Regions from separate parts of the Lutispora sp. QWL-02 genome, predicted to be linked through region 1. Evidence: a T-box and tRNA genes for the amino acid it is inferred to sense, from the RefSeq annotation. Region 1 holds a T-box; the other regions hold tRNA genes.
The links. A T-box is a leader RNA that pairs with one kind of tRNA and senses whether it is charged. The one in region 1 lies ahead of pheS (phenylalanine--tRNA ligase subunit alpha), so its partner is inferred to be a tRNA-Phe.
Positions count from the first base shown of each region.

Region 2: it has a tRNA-Phe gene. The T-box ahead of pheS (phenylalanine--tRNA ligase subunit alpha) is inferred to sense a tRNA for this amino acid. The anticodon was not compared.
Region 3: it has a tRNA-Phe gene. The T-box ahead of pheS (phenylalanine--tRNA ligase subunit alpha) is inferred to sense a tRNA for this amino acid. The anticodon was not compared.

Region 1 is NZ_CM177762.1:3,760,116-3,769,320, reverse strand. It holds gene AC4HCY_RS17945 (UbiX family flavin prenyltransferase) at 1-540, shown strand, start outside; gene lpdD (prenylated flavin chaperone LpdD) at 585-953, shown strand; gene pheT (phenylalanine--tRNA ligase subunit beta) at 1,148-3,529, opposite strand; gene pheS (phenylalanine--tRNA ligase subunit alpha) at 3,542-4,573, opposite strand; T-box leader at 4,641-4,974, opposite strand; gene AC4HCY_RS17925 (M24 family metallopeptidase) at 5,576-6,634, shown strand; gene AC4HCY_RS17920 (DUF6809 family protein) at 6,720-7,100, shown strand; gene AC4HCY_RS17915 (nucleoside-triphosphatase) at 7,177-7,710, shown strand; gene AC4HCY_RS17910 (class I SAM-dependent methyltransferase) at 7,700-8,449, shown strand; gene AC4HCY_RS17905 (FecCD family ABC transporter permease) at 8,471-9,205, shown strand, end outside.
Region 2 is NZ_CM177762.1:2,519,760-2,525,479, forward strand. It holds gene AC4HCY_RS11750 (hypothetical protein) at 65-1,381, shown strand; gene AC4HCY_RS11755 (class I SAM-dependent DNA methyltransferase) at 1,396-2,136, shown strand; gene hslO (Hsp33 family molecular chaperone HslO) at 2,200-3,081, shown strand; tRNA gene AC4HCY_RS11765 (tRNA-Val) at 3,168-3,243, shown strand; tRNA gene AC4HCY_RS11770 (tRNA-Asp) at 3,250-3,326, shown strand; tRNA gene AC4HCY_RS11775 (tRNA-Phe) at 3,332-3,407, shown strand; tRNA gene AC4HCY_RS11780 (tRNA-Gly) at 3,420-3,494, shown strand; tRNA gene AC4HCY_RS11785 (tRNA-Cys) at 3,498-3,571, shown strand; gene AC4HCY_RS11790 (DUF6873 family GME fold protein) at 3,710-4,462, shown strand; gene ytxC (putative sporulation protein YtxC) at 4,545-5,453, shown strand; gene AC4HCY_RS11800 (DUF445 domain-containing protein) at 5,521-5,720, shown strand, end outside.
Region 3 is NZ_CM177762.1:2,726,173-2,735,377, forward strand. It holds gene AC4HCY_RS12815 (bifunctional 4-hydroxy-3-methylbut-2-enyl diphosphate reductase/30S ribosomal protein S1) at 1-1,606, shown strand, start outside; gene AC4HCY_RS12820 (CheR family methyltransferase) at 1,837-2,610, shown strand; tRNA gene AC4HCY_RS12825 (tRNA-Phe) at 2,672-2,747, opposite strand; tRNA gene AC4HCY_RS12830 (tRNA-Ile) at 2,753-2,829, opposite strand; gene AC4HCY_RS12835 (CotS family spore coat protein) at 3,033-4,094, shown strand; tRNA gene AC4HCY_RS12840 (tRNA-Pro) at 4,095-4,171, opposite strand; gene AC4HCY_RS12845 (MBL fold metallo-hydrolase) at 4,377-5,996, shown strand; gene AC4HCY_RS12850 (hypothetical protein) at 6,080-6,631, shown strand; gene AC4HCY_RS12855 (branched-chain amino acid ABC transporter permease) at 7,002-7,892, shown strand; gene AC4HCY_RS12860 (branched-chain amino acid ABC transporter permease) at 7,896-8,951, shown strand; gene AC4HCY_RS12865 (ABC transporter ATP-binding protein) at 8,951-9,205, shown strand, end outside.

The sequences.
Region 1 (9,205 bases):
ACTATTTATGCTGTAAAGCTATTAGAAGCACTAAAGTATATGGAGCATATAGATACTCATCTTATTATGAGCACATGGGCTATAAAAAATTTAGAAATTGAAACCGACTATTCTTTAGATTATGTAAAAAGCTTGGCAACAATTGTGCATGACAATCAAAATCTGGGAGCAAGCATTTCCAGCGGATCATTCTTAACAGATGGAATGATTATCCTGCCATGCAGCATGAAAACACTTAGCTCCATTGCGAATGGTTATGATGATAATTTGATTTCAAGAGCAGCCAATGTCATGATAAAAGAAAATAGAAAATTAATATTATGTCCGCGTGAAACCCCATTAAGTGTAATACATCTTGAAAATATGCTGAAGCTATCAAGGCTCGGGGTTAAAATGATACCGCCAATGCCTGCATTTTATAGCAAACCGGAATCTATAGAAGATATTATAAATCATACAGTTATGAAAATTCTTGACCAATTTGGTGTTGACTATGATAAAGGGAAAAGATGGCGGGGCATCTTGAAAGAGGACTTCTAAAAGTTGTGGATAAATCGATCATAATTTAAAACAGAGGTGAATGTATGAAAGTACTTTCATTAGAAAAAGAAAGAATTAAGATCACTATGCAGCTAATTGGGGTGGGAGAAGACATGTGTGTAATCATCACGGGAGGCGATAAGCCCCATATAGGCTGCGTGACCTTAAGCACTCCAAGGCAAAGCTTAGCGGATAAAAACATTATCAGTGCCACAACCTCTGTACTCAATTTAATTGGACATAAGGATGATGAGGTAGCAAGGTATGTTTCACACAAATTATCTTCCGCATTAAATAAAAATGTGGCCGCTTCCTGCGGAATACATGTAGATAATGCTGAGAAACGAGAAATAGAACTGATAATGAAAATTACGGAAGAATTGACAGAAATGATAATCAATGAGTCATTATAGAAGGCGTTGGGCGGCTCTTTTTGAAATTTTTTCAAGGGGCGGACAGGCAGAACTTTGCAGCGTTTCTATTTTAAGCTGTCCGCCCCTTGCATTGTGTAGATTGCATGCTTATTATGAATATGAAAATGGGGAATTAAATCTGTTCAGGTGTTTGCTGCTTCGCCTTATAATGATGAGAATGAATTTAAGTGATTTTACCTCAACGGATAATCTACTGCTCTCATATAATCTATAAAACTCTCTGAAAATGCGTTTATATCATCACTGGACAAGGTCTTTTCATTTGAGCCGATGACAAATCTGAAGGTCACGCTCTTCTTTCCCTCCGGGAGACCTTTTCCAGTGTAAATGGTTACGAATTCAAAGCCATTGAGCAGGTCCGACTTGTATGCGCTTATATCTTCTTTCAGCTTATCAAAAGTGATTCCGTTATCGACAAGGAAGCTATAATCCAATACAACTTCAGGGAATTTCGAGGGCTCCCTGTACTTAATTACCTCTGAATTTATGGCTTGAAGCGCATCTCTATTGATCTCAAGAACGGCGATATTAAGCTTCTTGCTTATATTATTTTTAATAAGGGGATGCACAATCGTAATATATCCCATCAGATTTCCATTATGGCTTATATCAACGGACTTCAAAGGATGCACCCAATTATATTCGCTTGTGCAGGGCGCAAAATCAAGCCGGGTATTCTTTATAGCTTTTAAAGTAAAGGTGATCATGCCCTTCAAATCATAGAAAAGCTCATCTTCGCTTTTGATTTTGCTGGCAGCAAGAACACATATATTTTTATGTTGTTCACATTTATCCTTTGGAGAAGTTGCCTTAAATACGCTGCCGATTTCAAACAGCGAGAAATTATCATAAGCTCTCTCGTTCTTTTCTGCAAAAGCCAGCATTCCAGGAACCATGCTGTCTCTCAGGGTGTTTGAGTCCTGGGACTGGGGATTTAAGATCTTGACCTGACCGTTGGTCTCTATGCCTGCTCTGCTGTTGAAGGCATTGTCATACCAGATGTAGCTATTTACCTCACTGGCACCGAACCTTTCTGACAGCAGCTCTTTTATTTTGTGGTCTGTCAGCCTTCCCTCATTGTATTGAAGGGGTTTTAATGCAGTATCCAGGGTTTGTGGCTGAATATTGTCATAGCCGTATACTCTGGTGATTTCCTCTATGATATCCACCTTCATAGTGATATCCTTAGTAGCTCTGAAGGTTGGAACTTTGATATTCAAGGTATCATTGTCAACATCAACCTTGAAATCCAATGATCTTAAAATATCAACCATCTTTTCCATGTCCAAGGTGTTTCCTATATATCTGTCAATGTATGCTTTTGTGATTTCAATATCAATAGGTTCAAGCTTGTTGCAGTAGATGTCGGTTAAAGCAGATGCAAACTGAACATCTGGCTGTATATCCTTCAACAGCTTGATAAATCTCTGTATTGCAGCAACAGTCATATTGGGGTCAAGCATTTTTTCGAAGCGGGAGCTTGCCTCGGTGCGAAGGCCTATTCTTGTTGAGCTCTTTCTGGTGGAAGAGCCTTCAAAGGCAGCGGATTCCAAAAGGATAGAAGTAGTTTTATCATGTATTTCTGAGTTTTCTCCGCCCATTATTCCTGCTATCGCCACAGGCTTTTCCTTGTTGCAAATAAGCAAAACATCTTCGGGCAGCATTCTTTCCGAGCCGTCAAGGGTTTTAAAAGCTGTAGCTTCCTTTGTGGTCCTCACAACTATACCGCTTTCAACCTGGCTGCTGTCAAAAGCGTGCATCGGCTGACCCATTTCGAGCATCAGATAATTCGTCAAATCGACAAGGGGTGAAATGGACCTCATGCCGCAGTAGAACAATCTTACTTTCATATTCATTGGGGTTTCAAGCTTCTTGATCCCATCAATTTTCAAACCTGAATACCTCAGGCATTTCTTCGTATCCTCGACAGTTATATCAAGCTTTGGTTTATCCTTTGCAGCTTCCAGACTATCCAGCTGCATGGGCTTCAATTTCTTGCTGCATATCGCTGCAATTTCACGGGCGATACCGTAGTGCCCCCACAGATCGGGCCTGTTTGTAAGCGATTTATTATCAATCTCCACAATGACATCATCAATATCTATTATTGACTTGATGTCGGTTCCGGGCGCATGATTGCCATCCAGTATAAGGAGACCGCTGTGGTCATCGCTGATGCCCAATTCCTGAGCTGAGCACAGCATTCCAAAGCTTTCCACTCCGGCTAATTTAACTTTCTCCAGATTTGGAAGCTTCTTTACCGAGCCGCCTATCTTTGCCAGAGGGACTAAAATACCTTCAGCAATATTTGGAGCTCCGCAAACTATCTGTAGTATTTCATCACCTGAATCAACCTTAGCTATTTTAAGCTTCTTTGATTCGGGATGAGGAACAACTCTCAAAACCTTGCCGACGACAACATTCTGTATATCCTGACCCATGAATTCAATCTCTTCAACTTCAGCTGCAGACATTGTAAATCTGTACCACAGCTTCTTTATATCGATGCCTTCCAAATCAACATAATCTTTTAACCAATTTAATGATATCTTCAATTTACTTCCCTCCTACCTTACCGAAAATTGTTCCATTGTCCTCAAATCACCCGAATTGAGAACGCGTATATCATTTATTCCATATTTCATCATTGCAAGCCTGGTAAGTCCCAGGCCAAATGCAAAGCCTGTGTATTCCTCGGGGTCGATGCCGCCGGCACGCAGAACATTTGGATGGACCATTCCGCAGGGCAGCAGCTCTACCCAGCCTGAGTGCTTACATGTGGGACAGCCTTTGCCGCCGCATATCATACAGTTCAGATCCAGCTCAAAGCCTGGCTCGACGAATGGGAAAAAGCCCGGCCTGAGCCTTATTTTCACATCTCTATTAAATACCTCCGACAGTAAAAGCTTCATAACATATATGAGGTTGGCGATAGATATATTTCTATCTATCATCATGCCTTCCAGCTGAAAGAATGTGTTCTCGTGGGAGGCGTCGGTGCTCTCATTTCTGAAGCATCTGCCCGGTGCAATGATCTTTAACGGAGCTCCGTATTTCTGCATTGCTCTGACCTGGCAGGGAGAAGTATGCGTCCTCAGCAGCGAGCCGTTCTCAAGCCAGTAGGTGTCCTGCATATCCCTTGCGGGGTGATGCTTGGGTATATTTAATGCTTCAAAGTTATAGAACTCTTCTTCTGCTTCAGGCCCATCAACAATATTGAAGCCCATTCCTGTAAATATTTTTTCAATTTCTTTCTGGACAATAGTTACAGGATGCAGTGAACCCAACTTGAACTGAGTGCCCGGTAATGAGATATCGAAGCTTGAGCTGCTGTTCAAGGATCTTTCCACATCATTTGCGCTTAGCTCCTTAAATTTTATCTCCAAGGATTCACTTAGCTCATTTTTCAACGCATTTGCTTCTTGACCGAACAGTTTTCTTTCCTCTATAGCCATGTTTTTGAGATCTTTAAGCATTTCTGTCAATTCACCTTTTTTTCCCAGAAGCTTTACTCTGAGTTCTTCAACCTCTGCATTGCTGACGGCTTCTTTGATTTTACAAAGAGCAGTTTCTCTTAAAATACGGATTTTCTCGATCATGTCTATTATCCCCTTCCATTAATCCAATTGGTGTAATTCAAAAATAAATAAAGCCTTCATCCCCAAAAAAAGGGACGAAGGCATTTTTCGTGGTACCACCCGGATTCTTCAGATAATACTGACGGTTTTCTTCTATCTCCGGTATAAATACCCTGTGATTTATGAAAACGGTTATATTCTCCAAACTCTCTGCAATATAACGGTTTTTACCGGCAGCTCCTACATTTGAAAGACTGCTTGATACTTACAAATAGTTTTTCACAGTCAATCCTGATAACAGTTCAGAGCAGCAGCTCAGGAGGGAACTTGGGCAAGCAGTCTGTTAAAGGTACTTTCAGCCGATGATACCTTCTCTCTGCAATAAACTCTTCTTGCTTACTTTTCTCCGTCATTGCTTTTAATGCATATAATGTTCAATAATCTTAGTATTTTGATAGTTATTATAGCAGTATGAGATAGATTATTCAAGGAAAATCTCATACTTCATTCCGGACCTCCGCTGCCAGTTCTTTAAAACTTGAATAGCGTTTTGCATTTGGGTCACGTTTTATTCTATTGGCTTTGTTATTGTTTCAGCGTTGGAAATATTTAAAGAAATTTCAAAAGGTATCTTTTCCTACCGAACAGCCTGTCGAACGAGACCGGTGAATGCCGTTGTCATTTCATGCCCAATTCAGAAAAAAGCTGTTCTGCCTGTTCCCTGAGTCCTCTGTCCATGCGAATGGTTAATTTTTTCCTTTCAGAAGCTCGATTACTATTTGTGATTTCACTTTGCCAGGTAAAATGTAAGAACTTTGGTAAAGTTTTGTATTATAGGGTCCCTTATTTTTGGGCATGTTGTATAATGCTGTTAGAAGCATTTGTGTCATACGATGATTGCCTTTGTGACCGCGGCGCTTTTTAAGCTGAAGTTAGTGGTTACTAATATAGGATTACATACTTGAAGCCAAGGTCGTACATATAGTTTTGGGCCTTGAGCGAAATGAAAGGAATGATATAAATATGATGAAACGTGTAGAAAAGCTTAGAAAATTATTGAGAGACGAAAAGATTGATGCGTATTTATCTGTAAATCCAATCAATAGGAGATATATAAGCGGCTTCACAGGCAGTACAGGCTATGCCGTTATAAGTGAAAAAAGCAGTGACTTTGCAACGGATTTCAGGTATTTTGAACAAGTAGCCAAAGAGTGCCCCGGATATGAGCTTATTGAAATCGGAAAGGACTATACGATTTATGATTATTTAAAGGAGAAATCTTACAAAACTGTAGCTGTTGAAGAAGATTTTATGACTGTTGAAGCCTTCAAAAGCTTTGAAAAAAATGTACCTGAGACAGAATTTATACATGGAGCAAAGATGCTAAATAAATTAAGAGTGATCAAGTCGGAAGATGAGCTGGAGCTATTTAAGGAAGCATGCAAGATCACAGATGAAATCATGATGCATGTAATCAAAACAATAAAAGCAGGAATGACTGAAAAGGAAATCAATGCGCTTATATTATCCAAGATCATAGAGCTTGGAGGCGAGACCTATTTCTTTATGCCTATTGTAGCATCAGGCGAAAGGTCTTCCATGCCTCATGGGAAACCTACGGATAAAAGGCTTGAAAACGGAGATTTCGTTATAATCGATATGGGAATCATATATGAAGGATATTTTTCCGATATGACGAGAACAATAGTCATTGGGAAGGCTACGGACAAGCAAAGGCAGATATACGATACGGTCCTTAGGGCTCAATTGGAAGCAGTCAAGCTTATCAGAGCAGGCATGACGGGTACTCAAGCTGATAGAACAGCAAGGGATGTGATTGAAAAAGCGGGATATGGACAATATTTCGGACATGCTTTGGGTCACGGCTTTAATGATGGGCTTGTATTGTCAAGGGATTCTAGAGGAGATACCGTACTTGAAGAAAATATGGTGTTTACGATAGAGCCTGGCATATATATTGAGAATTATGGCGGTGTAAGGATTGAAGACACGGTGATCCTAACGAAGGACGGCTGCATTCCACTTTATAACACGTCAAAGGAATTGATAGAAATATTGTAAAAGATAAGAGCATGATGACCTTATGATTTATGCAAAATACCAAAAAAAGAGTACGCTTTAAAACGGAGCCTCTGACAGCATTGAGTTGTTCAAGGGATTTTTTCAGTCTTGCCTGATTTTTTTCCGAATAAAAAGGATCGTCACTGGCTGCAATTTCAAATGGAATGCGTCTTTCACGGATGACCGCCTTTGCAAAAAGATTGATGGCAATATATATCCGGATGAATCGATCATTTCTAAAGATCTGGAATATTGGCCATTAAATCAAAAAATATCCGATACTATGGAAGTTTGGAGAGAAAAGCTATCAAAGGATGACTACTTAGCTCTTGAAGAATTGCTGGACATACGTTTTCAGATCGATCACATGCACTCTGCATCCTCATTTATGTATGGCTTCAAATTGGGGACAATGATTATGCTTATTGAAGCACTAAGGCGGCTGCTGGTTAGAAAATCCCCTTAAAGGTTTACAAAGCTTTGACTTTGCGTTATACTTTCATTAGTATAACGAAGTATTATTTGACTCAGGAGGATAAAGGTTGAAGAACATATTTTTAGCGGGCAGCATACATATCGGCAAAACTACAGCATTAAATGCTTATTTAGACAGCTTCAGGGGGACTGTCGGAGGATTCAGTACATTTCGCATGACCCATGACGATAAGTTGATAGGTTTTTCAATGAAGCCTTTAAGCATCAGCGGTACTGCCATGCCCGCATATATTGCAAAGCAGGATGAAAAAGGCAACTGGATGCCTATACCGGACACCTTTAATGATATGGGCGTCCGTATATTAAAAAAAGCTTTAGAGGATAAGGTTGACCTAATCATAATGGATGAATTAGGTTTTTTTGAGGAATATGCCTATCCTTTTCAGGAAGCGGTTTATGAATGCTTGGACTCGGACATACCTGTATTGGGAGTGATTAAAACGGCGTCATCAAGCTTTTTAAATCATTTAAGGGAAAGAAAAGATATACAAATACTTGAAATAACAAAAGAAAACAGAGGCGAAATACCGAATAAAATTTCAAAATTGTTAGGATATGAAGGACATGTTTGTGTGGAATGAATATAAAATCAAATGGTTTGAGAAGGCAGCCCATTTGACGGATTTCTATGAAGGTATAGCAAGGAAGTGCAATGAGAGAGACCTTCTGAACAAGAGCTCGAATGTATTGGATGTAGGATGCGGCTTAGGCTATTTGTCCGTAGCCTTGTCTCCTTATGTAAATTCTGTTACGGCTTTGGATATCAGCGAAGAAGCCATTGGATTCCTGAATAAAAAGTGCAGTGAACAAGGGACGAGCAATATAAAGCCTATAACCTGCGATTGGAAAAAACACAAGCCTGAAAAAAGATACGATATAGTTTTTATATGCTACTGCGGCGGATTTGGTACAGAGGAGTTTTTTAAATTGGCCAGGCTTAGCAGAAAGTATGTAGTAGGCATCATTCCTACTAGCTCATTTGGAGATAACTTTGGCATTAGCCGCTTTTTTAAGCCGGTTAAGGCCCATATGAAGAGAGAAAACTTAAGCAGCGTATCTGATTTTCTTGAACAGAACAATATAGTGTTTGATAATATTGAGCATAACTGCGAATTTGGCCAGCCTATTGACAGCATGGAAGAGTACAAAAGCTTTATGGAGCATTACTTTGATATAAAAGATGATGATTTGTTGAAGAAGCATTCTGAAGCTTGTCTGAAGAAGAAAGGAAAGGCCTACTATCTTCCTAATATTAAACGCAGCAATATAATAATAGTCGAAAACGGCTTATGCTCTGATAATTATAAAGCTTTTCAGTGAAAATGGCTAAAGGAGTATAGTATGTTGGATGAAGCTTATAAAAGGAGAAAATACTTTCTGATACTCATACCTATCATAGTTTTTATAATGTCTATAATCCTTGGAAGATATCCCATGAGCTTGAGAGACATATGGAATGTGCTTGAAAATAAACTATTCGGTCTCAACAAGCCTGTTGACGAGGCATTGGAGACTGTTATTTTCCAAGTCCGCCTGCCAAGGGTTACAGCAGCATTTTTGGTTGGAGGCGCATTAGCTGCTTCAGGTGCTGCATATCAGGGCATGTTCAGAAACCCGCTGATATCCCCTGATATACTTGGAGCTTCTGCAGGTGCAAGCTTTGGGGCCTGCATAGGGATTTTGTTTTCCTGGTCAATTGCAGCTATACAGCTTTCTGCATTTGTATTTGGCCTGGTATCGGTTTTTATTACTTATATCATAAGCAAAAGCATAAGAGGAAGGGATGCCGCCCTTATGATAGTGTTGACAGGCATTTTGGTAGGGACTATTTTTTCATCTTTAGTCTCATTGACCAAGTTTGTTGCAGATCCTTATGGGAAGCTGCCGGAGATAACCTTTTGGCTTATGGGAAGCCTGGCTGCCGTAAAAGACACAGATGTCTATATGCTTCTGCCTTGCTTTATTATTGGGATTATGCCTCTTTACCTGCTGAGATGGAAGCTTAATGTCCTATCTTTCGGGGAAGAGGCTCAAACAATGGGCTTAAATATAAACAGATTAAGGATGATCGTGATC
Region 2 (5,720 bases), 1.2 Mb from region 1:
ATTATTGATTATTATTGTAAAATCAAATATAGTAAAAACTTATTTATATGGAGGGGGGAGAATTTTGAGAGTAAAGCCTATCATTATGATATTCATATTATTCACCATAGTATTTTTTGTGCCATTCTCAGTCGCATCAGCAGAAAATGGACAAAATGTTTGGGATGGATACGATTTAGAGGTGTTGAACACCTATGATTCACAGTTGGTAGGGCAGAACTCAACTATTGAAATTATTGAGGACAAGCTGATTTATAATGGCGAATATATTGTTAAGAATAAGACTGATAAGACTATAGAAGTTATATTGGGATTGCCTTCGAATAATTTAGAAAATATTCAGATAACAGATAGAGGCAGTTCGATTAAGCATTATAATAGAAGCGGGAGTTATATTGAAGATAAATATCCTTCAGAATCATTACCGAAGGCAGCAAAATGGCATACAATCAGCTTATGGTTAAAGGGCGGAGAAACAAGAAACCTCAATATCAGATATGAAGCTAAACTTATTAATGACAGCAAAGGGGTGTACAGCATCAGGTATAACAGAAATAAAAACCTGATGGATTCCGAGGCTTCAACGATTGCGTTATCTTTGAGGGATTTTTTTCCGTATAATATTTTGGACAGTACCGGCATTATTTCAGACAAAGCGATATTTGGCAGCAACAATCATCTATTGATGGAGATGAATAAGGACAGTGAAATACTTGGCTTAGATTATGAATTGCTGGATAAACTATCTATAGACAGATTGGATTTCGGCTCTGATAAAAAATTAAAAAATATTGCAGCTTCATTTAGAAAAAAAGAATATGACACAGTGAATACTTTATGTGATGAATATATTAAAAACCCAGGAGATCCTGCTTTTAGTACAGTCCAAATCCAATATGTAAAAGCGGAAGCATATAGAAAGCAAGCAAATTTTGAAAAATATTTTGAGTTCTTAAAAGGTTTGGATTTTGAAAAACTATATCCAAATAGATTGAAATATAAGATTTTATACGATGCAGATAGGATATTGCAGGGAAAGGTCCAGGATGCTCAGCTGCTTGCAATAATGAAATCGCTTCAGGCTCAAGCGTATACCGATAATGAATATATAGGCAAGTGGATGCAGGGTGACGGCAACAGTTATGAGGATGATGGGAGTATCACAAATAGAGGCGACTCAAGTCCTAATAAGGTTAAGGAAGACAGCGTAGTTGCAAAAACTATTAAGCATCTGAAGTTAGAGAATATTATTTATAAAATTAAGGCATTTAAATATACTTCGCTTATTGTGATAGTTGCCGCTTTTTTGCTGGGATATTTTTTTGGAAGAAGAAAGAGAAAACGCAAAAGTACCGTTTCTTATTATACATTTAAAAGATAAGGAAGAATTCAGAAATGACTCAATATGAAGGTTTCGCTAATATTTATGACATCTTGATGGATGATGTGGACTATGAAAAATGGGTTAGCTATGTGATGAATATTTTTAAATATATTAATGTACAGCCTAAAAGTGTGCTGGATCTGGCATGCGGCACCGGAAACATAACTATACCAATGGCAAAACTGGGCTATGATATTTGGGGAATCGATATATCAGAACAGATGTTATCGGTCGCTGAGAACAAATCAAGAATGCAGGGCGAAAAGATTAAATTTATCAAGCAAGATATAAAAAATTTGAACCTGACTGGAAGTTTTGATGCTATTATATGCGCCTGTGACGGTATTAATTATGTCCTTGAAGAAGATGAGCTGCTAAGCACTTTTCAAAGAGCTTATCAGCTTCTGAATGGCGGAGGAATATTTATATTTGACATCAGCAGCTATTATAAATTAAGTCGCATCATAGGCAACAATACTTTTGTTGAAGAAAAAGACGGGATATTTTACTCATGGGAAAACGAATTTGATGCAGCATCTTCTACTTTAACTATGGTATTGAATTTTTTTATTCCTGAAGACAAACTATATAATAGAATAGAAGAAGTGCATGTTCAAAGGGCTTATAAGAATAAAGAGGTTTGCGATAATTTATTCAAATGCGGATTTAATGTTTTGGAGACTCTGGATGAATTTACTTTTTTTAAAGCCCATGAAGAGAGTGAAAGGGTGTTTTTTATATCAAAAAAATAAAGATACCCGGCTTGGCTGTAATATTAGTTAAAGACGTAAAAATAATAATATATGGGAGGAAAAATGAAAGATATTATACTAAGAGGAACTAGTAATGATGGCAGCATAAGATTTTGGGCATGTACAACGATAAATATTGTTGAAGAAGCCAGGCTGATACATAATACCTATCCTGTAACAACTGCGGCTCTCGGGAGAATGTTGACTGCAGGCAGCATGATGGGAACTATGGTAAAGTCAGAAAATGATAAAATAACTTTACAAATAAACGGAAAGGGCCCTGCAGGCAATATTATTGTAGTGTCCGATAAAACAGGAGATGTAAGGGGTTATATAGGAAATCCCTTTGTAGATCTGCCGTTGAATGAAGTCGGAAAGCTTGATGTAGGGGGCGCTATAGGTAAAAACGGATTATTTACTGTGATCAAGGATTTAGGATTAAAGGAGCCTTATGTGGGGCAAGTACCGATTGTAAACGGTGAAATAGCAGAAGATGTGGCTTCTTACTTTGCAACTTCGGAACAGGTTCCGACTGCCGTGGCATTAGGAGTAAGGGTTGCAAGAGATGGTAAAGTTGATTCTGCTGGAGGCTTCATTGTTCAGGTAATGCCTGGCGCTGCAGAGGATATTATTGAGTTAATAGAGCAAAATGCTAAAAATATTAAATCTGTTACTGAGGTTATACCCCTAAATGGGGCCCAGGGACTAATCAAAGAGATAATGAAAGGTGTCGAATACAGAATACATGAAACACGAGAAGTTAGCTATAGATGCAATTGCAATAGGAACAGATTGGAAAAAGCATTGATCAGCATAGGTAAAAAAGATATCAGCGAAATAATTGCAGAACAGGGCAAAGCAGAATTGATATGCCATTTTTGCAACAAAAAGTATTTATTCAATAAGGAAGAACTGCAAGATATTTTGAAAAAGGCCACACAATGATATAGTTATTTTGATGAATTTTTCATTTTTTCACCTTGACTTTGAACTCTCTATGATGTATACTAAATCTTGTCGTCAGACATGATGGGCGCATAGCTCAGCTGGGAGAGCATCTGCCTTACAAGCAGAGGGTCATAGGTTCGAGCCCTATTGTGCCCACCATCAAATGGCCCAGTAGTTCAGTTGGTTAGAATGCCAGCCTGTCACGCTGGAGGTCGACGGTTCGAGCCCGTTCTGGGTCGCCATTAGAGCCTTGGTAGCTCAGTCGGTAGAGCAGAGGACTGAAAATCCTCGTGTCGGTGGTTCGATTCCGCCCCAAGGCACCATTTTTAGCATATGCGGGTGTAACTCAGTGGTAGAGTGTCACCTTGCCAAGGTGAAAGTCGCGAGTTCGAATCTCGTCACCCGCTCCATTAGGCGACATAGCCAAGTGGTAAGGCAGAGGACTGCAAATCCTTTACCCCCGGTTCAAATCCGGGTGTCGCCTCCAAAAATATATTTGCAGCAAGTAAAATGCTTCTTATGGAAGCGTTTTTTTGTTTTTCAATATAAATATGATTTTACTGTAATCGTTATCAGTTATGATAACAGAACTGCTAAAATATAAAATCAATATATGGAGATCAGTATGGAAAAGTATCTTAAAACGCCAAATACACCCGAATATAATATAAAGACAGTTCTGTTGGATTATAGAGCCGATGACGAGATCATATCCTCATTGTCAAGGCTGGGGATCGAGGCTATAAGGACAGATTGCTGCAATGAACTATATGAGGCAATAAACGGGCACCCTGACATGCTTGTCCATCATATAGGGGACAACGCCATGGTCATTGCACCGAATATATATGATAAGCTTGCACCAAAGCTTTTAAAAAAAGGATTTGCATTGACAAAAGGTGCTGCATGGCTTCAAAGAAACTATCCCCAAAACATAGCATATAATGTATTAAGAATAGGGAAATTGGCTTTCCACAATACAAGATATACGGATGTACAAATAAGAAATTTTTATGAAAAATTGGATATAAAGTTAGTTCATGTGAAGCAAGGATATACAAAATGCTCGGTATGTGTTATCGATGAATTCTCTGCAATTACACATGATCATGGAGTTGCACGAGTTATGGAGAATTACGGGATCGATGTTTTAGTTATAAATCCCGGAGATATTGATATTATCGGGCTTGACTATGGATTTATAGGCGGCGCGTCAGGCCTCATATCAAAAAAATGCATTGCAGTTTCCGGAACGATAAAAGGAATAAAAGATTTTAATAAAATTATGGAGTTTATAGCTTTAAAAGGCATTGATATCAAAATACTCAGCAGCAAGAAAATCATGGACATTGGCTCTATAATGCCTATAAGCTATTGATTTTTAAGGGCTTTAAGCTTATATGATAATTGAATAATTGTTACTGTAACACAAATAATACTTACAGGAAGGAGTTGAGCAGATGTACTTAACAACAATTGCCGTTAAAAATAATGATGAAAAGATAAAAAATCATATATATTCAGAGCTGGAATCCATTAAGAGAGAAGATATGAATATAACGCATGAAGAATATATAGCCGGAGATACGGTCTTCATAAGATGCGGATTGAAAGAAGGATTTATGGCAAAGCTTAAAGAGCCCAGGTCCTGTGAAGACCTTAAGTATTTGCTGGCTGAAATTTTATGTGATGTTATTATAAATAATTATGAATCAAAGATATTAAAAAAGATAATAAAAGAATATTATCTATATCTGAGCGAATACGAAAGGAATCAAATATATGAATCTTCCATCAAGATTCTTGAGGCCGAAGACAGATGTAAAGAAGGATTTTATGGACAAACGAGGCGAACAAGAATTATAAGAAAGATATTAAATTATCTTAATGCAGAGAATATAATAATAATTGACGGATTTGTCAATTTCAGATTAAATGATTATATTAAAGATTTAAGCAGTATTGTGGAGAAAGCAGTAGAGAGTTATATTACTGAGAGAGAGTATAATGAATTTATAAAGCTGCTCAGATATTTTGTAGAAATACAAGAATGCAAGATCAGCACGGTTCATGTAATGCCTTCAGAAAATAGAGGTTATATCCTTATGGATAGCGAAAAAAAACTCATTGATTATGACTGCTTTGAAGAACTGAGCTTAGAACTCAGCGACAGCGACATAAGTGTTGATGATCTCCTCATCAGCACTCTTATAACAATTGCACCCAACAGAGTAGTTATTCATAATTGCGAGGGCTTTAAAAACAAGGAGCTGTTCAGGACAATAAGCAATGTATTTTATGATAGAATAGACAGCTGTAAAGGATGCGACTTGTGCAGTATGTTTAAAACAAACAAAGAATTAAATTAATGTATTATGTAACCTGTTTATGTTATAATCAATAGTATTAAACTATTGATGTAAACGGGTGAAGAAAATGATCTATAAAATCTTATTTTCTGTGTTTATCGGCGGAGCTATCGGTTGGGTAACCAATGTATTAGCAATAAAGATGTTGTTCAGACCTTTAAACCCTATAAATATACCGATATTAGGCATAGAAATACAAGGCTTGCTGCCTAAGCGCAGGTCTGAGATGGCGGCTAGCATAGGGCAGACGGTGGAGCTGGAACTGAT
Region 3 (9,205 bases), 1.0 Mb from region 1:
CTGTCCATTCGTATCCAGAATCCACAGAATTGTGGAGGAAAAATATAATGACGGCTATAAAATTATGATCGCTGGTGACAAGGACCACCCTGAAGTTATTGGAATAAACGGATGGTGCAATAATGAGGCTATTATATTGGATGATGAAAAAATGGTGGACAAACTCACTTATTATGATAAAATATGTTTAGTTGCACAAACAACTATTTCAAAAAATCTTTGGCATAGAATTAAGGAAAGGGTTAAAGATAAATTTAAAAATACTGAAATTTTTGATACCGTCTGCAGTGCTACAGAAAACAGACAGAAATCTGTGGCGGATTTAGCAGAAAAGGTTGATGCCATGATAATAATTGGCGGGTTTAATAGTTCCAATACTCTTAAACTGTATGAAATCTCCAAAAATGTTTGCCCGGAAACTTATCATATTGAAACTGCTGAGGATTTACTGAAAGAAAATATCATGAAGGCGGAAACTATAGGAATTGCAGCAGGTGCTTCTACGCCTGATTGGATAATTAAGGAGGTTATAGAAAAAATGCAAGATTTTAGTAATGAAAATATTATGGAGGAATATGAGAAAAGTTTTAAATCCCTTCATCCTGGAGAAACAGTAAAAGGCATTGTTTTATCCTTAAACGATGAAGAGGTGATTGTTAATATAGGCTACAAAGCTGATGGAATTGTTAAGAAAGAAGACTTATTTTGGGACATGGATTTAAAAATATCTGAACTGGTAAAAGTAGGAGACGAGATAGAAGTTAAGGTAGTCAGCATAAATGATGGAGAAGGCAATGTCGTACTATCAAAAAAATTAGTAGATGCAGATAAAAATTGGTATAAGCTAGAATATGCATATAATGAAAATAGTTCCGTGCCCGGTATTGTCAAAGAAATAGTAAAAGGCGGAGGAATTGTTGAGATATTCGGCATAAGAACGTTTATGCCCGCTTCCTTATTTGATTTGAGATATGTTAATGATTTGGAGTCATATAAAAATAGCAAAGTTGACGTCAAAATCATAGAGTTTGATAAAGATAATAGGAAAGTTCTTGTTTCAAGAAAGGGTCATCTATTAGAGCAAAAAGAAGCAAAGGAAAAAGAGTTCTGGGCTCATGCAGAGGTTGACCAAAAAATTATAGGTGAAGTAAAAAGAGTGACAGATTTTGGTGCCTTTGTAGACATAGGCGGCGTCGATGGGTTGATCCATATCTCTGAATTATCCTGGTCGAGAATAGAACATCCTTCTGAAGTTGTTAAACCTGGCGATAAAGTAGAAGTTGTGATACTGTCTTTAGACAGCAATAAAAATAAAATCTCTTTAGGTCTTAAGCAGACAAAGCCGGAGCCGTGGACTACAGTGGAAGGCAAATATAACACAGGAGATATTGTTAATGTCAGGATATTAAGATTTGCAGCCTTTGGAGCTTTTGCCGAGGTCGAACCGGGGATTGACGGACTTATACACATATCCCAGATATCTGACAAAAGAATAGGCAAGCCTTCGGACGTGTTAACTATAAATCAAGTGGTAAAGGCTAAAATTGTAGATATTAATATCCCGGAAAGAAAGCTTAGCCTGAGTTTAAAGGAAATAGAAGAGTAAAGACATGCCAATCTGTATTTCATACAGATTGGCATTATTTTTTTGGAAAAATAAAAATTTCATGTATTTTTTTTAAGATTATGCAGATAATAGTTAATGACCTCACAAAATACATTGAGACCCCCTTTACATTCTGTTTTCGTGATATGTAACATATCACGACTTTTTTTTATGTTATTTTTATGTTAGAATTGGTTCAATGACTATAATATTTGATAAGGAGTATATAGATGCTTACAGGATATGAAAAATTCAAAGAGAAGATATTTAAGCTTACCGGTATAGATTTATCGTGCTATAAGGAAAGACAGATGAAAAGAAGAATTGATTCCCTGATTTCCAGAAACAGCTTTAATGATTATGATACATACTATAATGCACTTTTGCAGGACTCCCATTTGTTCAATGAATTTATCAATTATTTGACCATTAATGTATCAGAATTTTATAGAAATCCTGCCCAATGGGAGGTTTTGGAGAAAGAAATAATTCCACGGCTATTAGAAAATAGGAAGACCTTAAAGATATGGAGTGCAGCATGCTCTACAGGAGAAGAGCCTTATTCTTTGGTCATGCTGATGACAAAATTTATGAAGCTTGAAAATATCAGTATTTATGCTACAGATATTGACGATGATGCTATAAATAAAGCAAAAATGGGGGTTTATAATGAAAAAAGCCTGGCAAATCTGCCAGATGGATTTGTCAGCAAGTTTTTCATAAAAAATTTAAACACTTATAAAATAAAAGACGAAATTAAAAAATGCGTAGAATATAGAAAACATAATCTGTTGATGGACAAGTACCCCGAAAACTGTGATCTGATCATATGCAGGAATGTGCTGATATATTTTACTGAAGAAGCTAAAAACAATATATACACCCGGTTCAGCAAAGCACTAAGCTCAAACGGAATACTATTTGTAGGAAGCACAGAGCAGATCATTATGGCTCAAAGATATAATATGGAGCCATTGAAAAATTTTTTTTATAAGCTGATATAGAAGTCAATCACATATCAAAATAAATAAAAAAACAGAGATAGCTCTGTTTTTTGCTTTTATATGGTGCCTTGGGGCGGAATCGAACCACCGACACGAGGATTTTCAGTCCTCTGCTCTACCGACTGAGCTACCAAGGCATTTATGGTGGGCCTTCAGGGACTCGAACCCCGGACCAACCGGTTATGAGCCGGTTGCTCTAACCAACTGAGCTAAAGGCCCTTTGAAACGACAGTTCTGATTTTACTATAAATTTTGCCCTATGTCAATATTATTATCTTAAAATTTTTTGATATAAGGCTTTAATGATTATATCTTTCCGCAACACGAAATATAATGTAATGAGCACTGAGCTAACCCGCTCTAAGGCGAGCGCCAAAGAGCGGCGAAATCTTGTTCAATAATAAGTATAGGAGCTGATATATTTGAATCTTGCATTAAAACACATATATGAATCATCAAATATGGTCTTTTTAGAACAAATGGAAGTCAATAAGATATTGAAAAATTATGATTTAAATATCATTGACGTTGAAAAAATAAGGAGCATTTACATGGTAGCTGCGGAGGAAGGCTTTTATTGCCTAAAAAAAATAGGAAACGGAGAAAAAAGGGCCATAAAGAGCATAAGCATCATGAACCATCTTAAAGCCCAAGGCTTTAACAAGGTTACAAATCCATTATATTGTTCTTCAGGAGAGGTGCTTGTTAAGAGAAAATCCTCCTCCTATTATTTAGCAGATTGGATTGATGCAGCAGAAGTAGACTTTGATAATATTGGAGACATTATGGAGAGCGTACGCCTATTGGCCGAGTTTCATAATAAGGCTAAGGGCTTTCAAACAAAGATAATTAAGCTTGAAAGTAACATAGGAAAGCTGCCCAAATTGTACAATGAAAAAACATATTTTCTTAACAACATAAAGGAAAGCCTTGATAGGAAATCAGATAAGAACAGCTTTGATATTCTATACCATGAAAATATGGATTATTACATTCATCAGGCTCAGCTCGCGGCAAACATTTTAAAAAACTCGGATTATGACAGGCTATGCGAAAAAAATAAAAATGAACTATATATATGTCATGATAGCTTCTATTATCAAAATATCCTAAAGGATGAACAAAACAACTACTATTTGATAGATCTGGAAAGTTGTCTGTATGATTTGCCACTAGTTGATTTGGGTAAATTTCTAAGGAGAATCATGGCAAATAAAAAATATTTATGGGATTTTGATTTATGCAGAAGCATGCTATTTGAGTACAGAAATGTAAGGAAATTGGATGAAAAAGAATATAAGATAATATTATCTATGCTTGTTTTTCCTTATAAATTTTATAAATTGGGCAGAAAAAAATATTTAAAAAAGAAAAAGTGGAAAAATGAACGATTTTTAAGAAAACTAAATAGAATATTAGAATATAAAGAACAGAAAGAAAGATTTATAGAATCCTATATTGAATATTATGATATCAAGCTTTAATGGTCGGGGCAACAGGATTTGAACCTGCGGCCTCTTGGTCCCGAACCAAGCGCGCTACCAAGCTGCGCCATGCCCCGATTCTGTGTGTTATGTGAGCACTTATTATTCAAGTCTCCAATTTATGAAGCCTTTTTTATAATATACTCAAAAAGAGTTAAAGTCAATACCATAATCGCAAATTATGAAATAATTATAAAAAGAAGGATATTAGATTATTTAGAAGAATATAAAAATTAATATTAAATATGCTGCCCGCATTAATACATATTTGGAGGTTTATTTATGAAGCTTAGTTTTTATGGCGCTGCTGAGATGGTAACAGGATCATGCTATCTATTAGATACCGACAAGCATAAAATACTTATTGATTGCGGCATGTTTCAAGGTGATGCTGATTCAGAGGATCTAAATAGAAATATGTTTGATTTTGAGCCATCAAAAATTGATTTTCTTTTATTGACTCATGCTCACATAGATCACAGCGGAAGAATACCGCTGCTAGCAAAAAAAGGCTTTAACGGAGAGATTTTAGCTACAAAGGCTACTAAGGAATTATGCACTATAATGCTGCCTGACAGCGGATATATCCAAGAGATGGAAACGGAATGGACCAATAGAAAAAGACTGAGAGCCGGCAGACCTTTGATTGAACCCCTTTACACCGCCGCTGATGCTGAGGACTCCTTAAAATACTTTAGGGCGATTAACTATGATGAAATAATCGAAATAACTGAGGAAATTAAAATCAGATATAAGGATGCCGGGCATATACTTGGTTCGGCTATAATCGAATTATGGGTAAAGGAAAAAGGCGAAACAGTAAAGCTCGTATTTTCAGGAGACTTAGGCAATAAAGATATGCCTATAATGAAAAATCCGTCATTAATCGATGAAGCGGATTATTTAATCATGGAGGCAACATACGGCAACAAAGCTCATGATAATGCAAGGAACAATATATTGTTTCTTCTTGATATAATCATAAATACAATCGAAAATGGCGGCAACATAGTTATACCTTCCTTTGCCGTAGGGAGAACACAAGAAATTTTATATATGTTAAATATGATGAAGGAAAGCGAATTTTCTAAAATAAAAAGCATACCTGTATATGTGGATAGCCCATTGGCGATCAATGCTACCAATGTATTTCTAAATAATCAGGATTTATTTGACGATGATACTAAGTCTTTGATAAAAGTGGGAGATAATCCTTTTGAATTTCCAAACCTTGTTTTTACTAAAACAGCAGAAGAATCAAAGGCCATAAATTTTCATGAAGGGAGCTGCATAATAGTTTCTGCCAGCGGCATGTGTGACGCAGGCAGGATAAAGCATCATCTCAAGCATAACCTCTGGAGAGGAAATTCAAGTGTGGTCTTTGTAGGATATCAAGCTAAGGGGACCCTCGGCAGAAAAATCTTGGAAGGTCAAAAAAAGATAAAAATATTCGGAGAAGATATCTACGTAAATTGTAAAATTTATAATTTAAATGGTCTATCAGGGCATGCCGATAAAAATGGGCTTATAGATTGGTTCTCATCTTTTACAAAAAAGCCTGCAAAAATATTTTTGACTCATGGTGAAGAAGATTCCTTGAAGGAACTTTCTCAAATATTGCAGGATAAATTTGATTCTAAAGCAGAGATCGCTCATATGGGTGAAACTATTGAAATAGAATCTTCAACTGACTCTATAGTCAATATGCCTGAAAAATATTATGCAGAAGATAATAGGCTGGAAATGCTATTGGATGACATCAGAACCATGATGTATGCATTAAAAGAAGCGACTACTGGCGATGAGAAGCTTGCTGATCGAAGCAAGGCCATAATATTGACTAAAAAAATAGAAAATATATTATCCGGTCTTGAAGATATAGACAATGTTATGAAAAGCTGATTGCGATGCATTTTACCATCGACTAATATTATTAAAGCATTTGAGAAAAATAATGATAAAGAAATATTATTGAAGGTGATCAAATGCTTAACAATTTCAAAAATGAAGAACTGGTAAAAGTTCAGGGTAGGCTGTTTCCAGTTGTGGGAGGCAGGCTAAGACTTGCTCATGAGGATAATGCCAATCTCAGCATAGAAACAAAAGTCATTTCATATGATACTGAGGTAGCAATAATTCATGCCATGGTTAAAACAGAAAAAGGGATATTCAACGGCTTGGGCAATGCTTCTGTCAAGAGAGACAGAGTCTTATCAAATGCAATTTTGGAATTAGCTGAAACGAGAGCCATAGCCAGGGCTTTAAGATTTGCCGGATACGGCGTCGAATACACTGGCTTTGAAGAGGTGGAAAGCCAAAATGAAAGCGATGAAAAGGAAACAGCTTCAAAAACACAGCTTACGGACATTTTTGCATTTGCAAGAAGTGCGAACATATCTAACGAAGATTTAAAAGAATTGATCATAAGCACAACGGGCAAAGAATATACTAAGGATTTGACGAAAAAAGAAGCAAAGGCTATAATAAGCATTCTTGCAAAAAGGAAAGATGAAAATAATAGAGATGTAATAATGTGAGCCATTAGTATATAAATGTATGTGTTTTCTGTTGTATGTATAAAAATTCTATAGTATAATTAACTAAATGATAAGTCAACGGCAGACACGCGTCCCCTTATTGCGTACAAATCAACGCAATGTACATTTGAAAATACACAATCTATGCTTTCATAAATATAAATCAGATTCTCCATGTTTGACTGATGCTTTATATAAAAGGCTTCAATTAAACAATTAGAATAAATGAAGCCTTTACGATTGCATATAACGGAAAGTGTAAATCGATGAAAGCAATACTTTCCTATGCATTATGATAATAAGCTTCCTGAAATATGGAAGCTTATTTAAATAAATCAATAAAAAAACAGGTGGTGAATATATGATTAATATGACATTGGACATGTTCATGCAACATTTAGCCAATGGTATATCCTTAGGTAGCCTTTATGCACTTATTGCCATAGGTTATACTATGGTTTATGGAATTTTAAGGTTAATAAATTTTGCACATGGCGATATTTTTATGATGGCTACATATTTTGCTTTTTTCGGCGTGCTGTTTGGCATGAAATGGTATTTTGCTTTTCCAGTCACAATTATACTTACCGCTTTACTGGGCATGCTAGTTGAGGTATTAGCCTACAGGAGTCTAAGGGATGCCCCTAAAATTTCAATTTTGATATCTGCTATAGGCGCATCTTTTCTTATCGAAAATCTTGCAATAGTTATTTTTGGCGGAAGGCCAAAAGCTTTCCCGACTCCTCCAATTCTTACGTCTGTAGTGCAAATGGGCAATATTTCTGTTCAAAGATTGACGTTTATGATACCGATCGTTACGGTAGTATTGCTTTTGGCCCTATCATATTTGATCAATAAAACTAAAACAGGAATGGCTATGAGAGCGGTTTCAAAAGACCATGAAACGGCCAGGCTTATGGGAGTTAATGTAGATAGAACAATTTCAGTCACTTTTGGTATAGGATCTGCGTTAGCTGCCATAGGAGGAATAATGTGGGGATTAAAGTTTCCCCAAATACAACCTTTGATGGGTGTAATGCCAGGCCTGAAATGCTTTATAGCTGCAGTTATTGGCGGAATTGGAAGCATTTCAGGCGCTGTTGCCGGCGGATTTATTCTAGGTATCGGTGAGATTATGTTGGTTGCCTTTTTTCAAAGCTTAACCGGATATAGAGATGCTTTTGCATTTATACTCCTTATAGTCATACTCCTCTTTAAGCCAACTGGCATAATGGGAGAAAAAATTTCGGAGAAGGTGTAGATTATGAAAAAAAGAAATTATTTTCTTACAAGCATATCATTGATCTTGCTGATAGTGTTTATATATTATGCAGATAAAAATTTTGACGCTTATATAGTAAGGATCCTTAATCTATGTGCCATCTATACTGTTTTAGGTCTTAGCATGAACTTGATCAATGGATTTACCGGACTTTTCTCGTTAGGCCACGCAGGTTTTATGGCTGTTGGTGCTTATGTAACTGCCATACTTACTCTTTCAGTTAATGCCAAAATTCAAAACTTTTTTCTAAAGCCGATAGCAGCTCCGCTAAGCAATGTTGTTTGGCCGTTTTTCCCTTCTCTTTTGTTGGGAGGAGCTTTAACAGCAATGGTAGGGTTCCTGATCGGGGCTCCTGCTCTCAGATTGAAAGGAGATTACCTGGCTATTGCTACGCTGGGCTTTGCAGAGATCATAAGGGTCATCTTCACCAATACTCAAACTATTACAAATGGTGCGTTAGGTTTAAAAGGCATACCTGCATATACAAATTTGTGGTGGAGTTTTGGTACTGCCGTTTTTACAATTTTCATAATGATATTGTTGATCAACAGCAGTTATGGGAGGGCTTTCAAAGCGATCAGAGAAGATGAGATCGCTGCAGAAAGCATGGGAGTAGATTTATTTAAGCATAAGGTGTTAGCTTTTACTATTGGAGCTTTTTTTGCAGGAATCGGCGGAGGGCTCTTGGGAAATCTTTTAGGTACTATAGATCCTTTGATGTTTAGATTTACTTTGACATTTAATATTTTATTGATTATAGTATTAGGAGGCATCGGGAGCATTACAGGAACAGTGATATCAGCATTTGTAGTGACTATCTCCCAAGAAGCTCTGCGTTTCCTTGACCAGTCCATGGATTTCGGCTTTATTGTAATACCAGGAGTTGCAGGCATGAGAATGGTAGTGTTCTCCATACTGCTGATGCTGGTAGTGCTATTTTATAGGCACGGACTCATGGGAACCAATGAGTTTAGCTGGGATAAGTTTTTAAATTTTATATCTTTTAAAAAACCTCTGTTAAAAGGAGGTAAAGAATGATGGAAATTCTCAAAACCAATAATATTACAATGCAATTTGGCGGCTTGACCGCTGTTAAAGATTTTAACCTGACACTAAACAAAGGGGAAATTGTTGCGTTAATCGGTCCCAACGGAGCAGGAAAAACGACTGCATTCAATATGATAACAGGCGTATATAAGCCTACAAAAGGAAAAATATTTTATAAAGGCAATGATATAACTCAGCTGTCCCCTCATCAGATAACTAAATCAGGGATAGCCAGGACATTCCAA